DNA from 2 places in the Shewanella sp. ALD9 genome. Region 1 is predicted to be linked to the other one. Evidence: riboswitches for the same ligand, from Rfam matches in the RefSeq annotation. Region 1 holds a riboswitch; the other holds the start of a gene.
What was found. A riboswitch is a leader RNA that binds a small molecule or an ion and turns the genes downstream of it on or off. The one in region 1 is predicted to bind lysine.
Positions count from the first base shown of each region.

Region 2: it holds a riboswitch for lysine, as region 1 does, so the genes downstream of both, CXF88_RS08880 (Na+/H+ antiporter NhaC family protein) here and lysC (lysine-sensitive aspartokinase 3) in region 1, are expected to answer to the same signal.

Region 1 is NZ_PJCD01000002.1:859,838-863,014, forward strand. It holds gene CXF88_RS07140 (succinylglutamate desuccinylase/aspartoacylase family protein) at 1-202, opposite strand, end outside; gene lysC (lysine-sensitive aspartokinase 3) at 207-1,586, opposite strand; lysine riboswitch at 1,721-1,895, opposite strand; gene CXF88_RS07150 (DUF3293 domain-containing protein) at 2,136-2,615, opposite strand.
Region 2 is NZ_PJCD01000003.1:284,233-287,409, forward strand. It holds gene CXF88_RS08875 (FAD-binding protein) at 1-837, shown strand, start outside; lysine riboswitch at 1,240-1,456, shown strand; gene CXF88_RS08880 (Na+/H+ antiporter NhaC family protein) at 1,536-3,095, shown strand.

The DNA of each region.
Region 1 (3,177 bases):
CTAAAACCTGGTAACCTTCCAATAAGGTCATCAGTTGATAAATCACAGCATTACCTTGCACTTCAGCACCATGAACATTGGCCTGAATATACACGCTAGGCGCAACACTCTCGCTACCAATGAATGAATATACTGGAACGGTCAATGCGTGTCCTGTCGCCAGTTCTCCAACTTGAACTGACGATTGTATTGCTTTAGTCATATGATTACTCAAACAAGTTTTGGTGCAAGGCATTAACCACTTGCGCCGCTTCCGACTCTGCTACCAACACACATAAATTATGTGGGCTTGCGCCTTGGCAAATCATCCGAACATTATGGTTTTCAAGCACTTTAAACACCCTACTACAAATGCCAGCCGTTGATGCTATGCGATTACCGATGATGGCGATTAACGCTAAATCTTCCTCGACTCTTACACGACAATGTTGCGATAACTCTTGTAATAACGACTCACTGAGTAAGCCCTGGCCACTTGAATCTGAACCGGTTTTATCTAGGGTTAACGATACGTTAACCTCTGAGGTAGTGATTAAATCGACGGATATTTTGTGTCGCGCTAAGGTCGCGAACGTTTCAGCCAAAAATCCCTGAGCATGTAACATTTGCAAGCTATGCAAGTTAAGTAAAGTTTGATCGCGGCGCAACGCCACCGCTCTAAACACTGGGGTATCTTCAACTTGATGACGGATCCAAGTTCCGCCCATTTCAGGCGCTTTACTTGAACCTACAAACACCTGAATTTTTTGTCTTACTGCCGGTAAGATGGTGGCGGGATGCAATACTTTAGCGCCAAAGGTCGCCATCTCAGCCGCTTCATTAAAGCTAATTTCAGCAATCGGGCGGGCATTGGGGGCAAGGCGTGGGTCAGTGGTATAAATACCGGCCACATCGGTCCAAATCTCAACCGCTGTAGCACGAAGCGCTTCGGCAAGTAATGCCGCCGAATAGTCACTACCACCACGGCCTAATGTTGTTGTTCGTCCCTCTTCATCCGCACCAATAAAGCCTTGGGTAACGATAACGTAACGCGCAAGTAATGGCTGTAAAAAGTCACCTGCTAACATTGAAATAGCTTCAATTTGTGGCTCTGCGCGACCAAAGTGACTGTCGGTACGTAATACTTGGCGCACATCAAAATGATTTGAAGCAGTGCCCTTTTCCCGAATAACCGCAGAAAATAAAATCGATGAACATTGCTCTCCCGTCGACAGTAACTCGTCCATAACCGCTTTGCTGCGATTCAGCTCTAACGATTCACTGAGTACTGACATCCGGCTGAGTATTTTATCAATACTGGCTGCCACGTCTTGCGGACGACCGAGTTCATCTAATATCGCATATTGAATTTGAGCAATTTGCTTAAGCAATATCAAGCGACGCTCGTCATTAACATTAGCTTGGGTTAACTCAACTAATAAATTGGTCACTCCGCTGGAGGCGCTTACTACCACAAGACGAGTAGCTTGATTAGCCAACACAATATCTGCACAACGGCTCATAGAGGCGTAATCAGCAACTGACGTGCCGCCAAATTTGGCAACGACTAATTCTGGGGTATCTATTTCAGACTGAACAAAGCTCATACTGATGCCTCCGCTGTTTGCGAAAGACTCAAAAATAAGATGTGATTTACTAACATGATATACGCTCCGAACACACTACGTTCGAAGAGCCTGGTGCTAAGATAACGCACCCTTATAGAAGGGAAACAGCAATCATCACCAGAAGCTCTCCACCAAAAAAATAGGTGACAATCGTTAGGATTCAGCCTAATCGACCGATATCAATGTTTGCCAAACAAACTGATACCTCGGCGCTAATCTCCATCATAAGTGGTCATCGGATTGGCATCCTCTCACTTACTACCTAGTTAACGCTCCTCTTCTGTTCCTCCCGAAGGAGGGAGTTGAAAATAGCAAAAAATACCCTATCAAGTCAATCAGCAAACACAGTAAAAATACACTGTTTTGATAAAAAATATCGCTGTAGTGAAATATTATGCGGCTGCGACTTCAGAGCAATGATTGTTCTCTATTACGAAAAAATGCCCATAAATATCCAAAAAACATACTTAACCGCAAATTACCGAGACAATCTAGTAAGCATTGTCTCAAAATAATGTATTAATTATTTTATCGCAGCTGTGCAGTTTTAATTACGTCATTATTTACCCAGTTATACGAACCTATCTCTGGCAACTCACTCACCATCCTTAATCGGTGATTAAAAATTCCCATATCAACTTCAGGTTTGATGCTATCAAGGCATGCAATCAAAGATAGCAAACCTTGATTAACGTAGTAAATTGCATGTTGATTAAATTCTCGACCAAGCTCAACAGCTTGTTCTTTATCAATAAAAATAGCCCAGCTCTTTTCCATATGCGACAAATCAGGTGCTGCACCGATTAACGCACGATAGGGACGATTATATTGTTGAATTTTAAATTGAAGCTGACGATCGAGTAAGCGATTTTGACTAGGAGAGAGTCTTGAACCACGGGGGTTATGGGCAGTAACAATAGCAAATGGGAAATCATGAGAAAGGCGTTGAGTAAACAAAAAATGAGTACTTTGATACTCATTCCACAATGTATCTATAACATTTTCCATAATAAATTTTCGTCAATTAAGCCAGAATTAGTCTAGCAGATAGGTTTGATTTCTAAAAGGTTTACGATCTAAATCAGCAGTACTATATTAGAAAATCATTAATTATTATCATCTTAGCAAGGTTAATCTTTCATATACTCGAGTGTTATATTAATTTTTTAACATTTAATTTGTTAACAAATGCCTAAAACGAGTACAATAACCATTACGCACTATTAAATCACTGTAGCAAAGTTAGCTACATACACCTCAAAAACTCAGCAAATGTTGTTGTGAGTGTGACGATTTTTTGATGTAAAGTTTACAGTCGTACTAAATTTGTTCTACATTTGATAAAACATTAATACGATTAAATAAGTTTGCAATAGAAGGAACTATCTTTCTAAATGGCATTCATAGTAAGTAAGCTTAAGTGCAACAAATTTTACACCATCATGAATAAGTGCAAACGCGTGCCTTGGCGTAGTGGTAATTAATCGACGTAAGCAGACTCAGTAACCAGTATTAAGTGTTACATAATAGAGTTTATAGAGAGTGTTTAATTCAGGGTAGACATAGATAA
Region 2 (3,177 bases), on a different contig from region 1:
GGTGATATTCATGTACTGGTTGCTGGTGCTGATTGTTCTGCCGCAGTAAGTGCAGCACAAAGTTTAGCGGGCGTGAGTAAAGTGTTAGTGGCTGATGCTGCTCAATATGGCGCTCAACTAGCTGAAAATGTATCAAAATTGGTTGTTGATATTGCCGGAGACTATGAACATATTCTGGCTGCAGCAACCAGTATAGGTAAAGATACATTGCCTCGCGTAGCAGCATTATTAGACGTTGCCCAGATTTCTGAAGTGATTGAAGTTGTAAGCAGTGACACTTTTGTACGCCCTATTTATGCGGGTAATGCGCTTGCAACAGTGCAAAGCTTAGATGCTAAGAAAGTCATGACTGTGCGCTCAAGTGCGTTTGATGTTGTAGCATCAACAGGCAGTGCTGAAGTCATCAACTTAAGCCAAGCAATTGATTCAAAAACTGAGTTTGTTTCTCAGTCACTCACTGAATCAGCCCGTCCTGAACTCGGTAATGCTGGCATTATTGTGTCTGGCGGCCGTGGTATGGGCAGCGGTGAAAACTTTGCCATTTTAGAACAACTAGCCGATAAGTTAGGCGCAGCAGTAGGTGCATCACGTGCAGCTGTAGACGCGGGCTTTGTACCTAACGACTTGCAAGTTGGCCAAACGGGTAAGATTGTCGCCCCTAACTTGTACATTGCAGTGGGTATTTCTGGCGCGATTCAACATCTTGCTGGCATGAAAGACTCAAAAGTAATTGTGGCCATTAACAAAGACCCTGAAGCCCCTATTTTTCAAGTGGCGGATTATGGTTTGGTTGCCGACTTATTTGAAGCGGTACCGGCATTGAACAACCTCGTTTAATCAGATGTTAAGTCGCTAAACGGAGGAGTTGATTAAGCTCGTGTTGTTCAGCCGACTTTGACGCGCTATTAAACGTTCTGTTGTACGATTAAAAGGTTTCTACTCATAAGGTAGAAACCTTTTTTATTGGGCTACTCTTGGATTTCTCTTGGATTTAGTACTGGTTTAGGTGTTGATTTTTAAAAATTCAGTTCAAATATCCAGGGTTTGATGCGGTTGCTGTTTTTGTGCCCATTACACTAGTGTGCATTTGATTTAAAAACGTTAAACTAATGCTATGCAATTGTGGTTTAAATTGATGTTGTTGTTATTTTTCGTGCTGTTTAGTGCTTTTTACTGGCGCAGAATATGTAATTTATGATTGTATGTTCGCGTTGTGTGTAATGAGCTTTAACTACAAACAACAAAAGTAGAGGTGCGTTGCATAAAAGTCATGTTGAATTGGGTGATGCCAATAATTCGACATAAAAGGGTGCAATGCCGAAATAAATGGGGTTATCAGCCGCATTTGTTGGGGCAGTTCTCGAAAGGGACTGCACTGTCATAGTGTTTTTATCGACTTGATAAAAAGAATGATATTCATATTAAATGGATATTACTGTGGAGTGCTACTAGTTAAGTTAACGCATACACTTCCTGTGTATGTTTAGCCTTATTTCTAGTTTTTCTCCATTCGTATCCAACGAAGAAATAATTAAATTATGATAATAAGTTATGCCGATTCGGCACTTTCTGTTTTGCCACCACTTGTGGCTATTACTCTGGCTATTTTAACTCGTAAAGTATTGCTATCTTTAGGGGTTGGCATTGTTTTCGGCGCCTTATTACTAACCGATTTCTCATTGGTTGGCAGTGGCGAATATATTTTAAATACAGCCAGCCAGTTAGTTTGGAAAGACGCCGGACTGAACCGTTGGAATGTGTACATTTTAGGCTTTTTGATTGTGTTGGGTATGATCACAGCATTGATCACTGTCAGTGGCTCTGCTCGTGCTTTTGCTGATTGGGCTAAATTGCGTATTCGCAATAAACGTGATGCCAAGTTAATGACCATGTTTTTAGGCTGCGTAGTGTTTATTGATGATTACTTTAATAGTTTAGTCGTCGGCTCGATTTCACGTCCAATCACAGATCGCTACCATATTTCGCGTGCCAAATTAGCTTATATTCTTGATTCCACCGCTGCGCCGGTGTGTGTTATTTCTCCCGTATCTAGCTGGGGTGCATACATTATCGCCTTAATTGGCGGTATTTTAACGGCTCATGGATTTACCGATTCTGGTCATTTGAGCGTCTTTATTCAAATGATCCCAATGAACTTTTATGCCATTTTTTCGTTATTATTATTACTGTGTGTTGCAACGTTTAGCTTAGATGTTGGCCCAATGCGCCAGCATGAATTAAACGCACTGCGGGGTAACTTGTTTGATGAGTCAAAAGGCCAACCCCCTGGCGCTGTTACAGATTTACCTGAAGCCGATACCGGTAAAGTGATGGGCTTATTTTTACCTATCGCGGTATTGGTGTTTGCGACAGTGTATTTTATGGTGTCAAGTGGCGCCGATGTGTTAGCAGCAAAAGACTTACCGTTTAACGTACTCGGGGCATTTGAGAATACCGATGTTAGCTCGTCACTATTTTTTGGCTCTGTAGTTGGTCTTATTGCGACGCTCATTCTTGCGATTCAGCAAAAAGTTGACTTGTCTATGTTACTCAAAGGCATGTCGGTTGGCGCGCGCTCGATGTTGCCAGCCATTTACATATTACTTTTTGCATGGACAATTTCGAGTGTGATTGGACAGCTTGAAACCGGTAAGTACATGGCAAGTTTAGCCACTGACAATATTCCGTTTGCGATGTTACCTGCAGTGTTATTCCTATTAGCGGGTATTACCGCATTTGCGACAGGAACAAGTTGGGGCACGTTTGGGATTATGTTGCCTATTGCAGCAGATATGGCTATGGGAAGTGATAGTACTATGATGTTGCCAATGTTGGCCGCAGTATTGTCTGGTGCGGTATTTGGCGATCATTGTTCGCCCATTTCTGACACCACTATATTGTCGTCAACCGGTGCCAGTTGTCATCATATTGATCACGTGGTTACTCAACTGCCGTATGCCTTAATTGCCGCTTTCATCAGTTTAGTCGGTTACACCGTATTAGGTTTTACTGGCTCATTAATCGCAGGGTTAGTTTGCTGTAGCGTGTTGTTTGTCATCAGCATTGTGATATTACACTTTTGGGCTAAGAAGTAATTTCTTGAACTAAGCCCTACTGTATGTAGGTAAATGTCCAATTTAAGCTGTAATAAAAATGCCGTATTCGTTATGAATACGG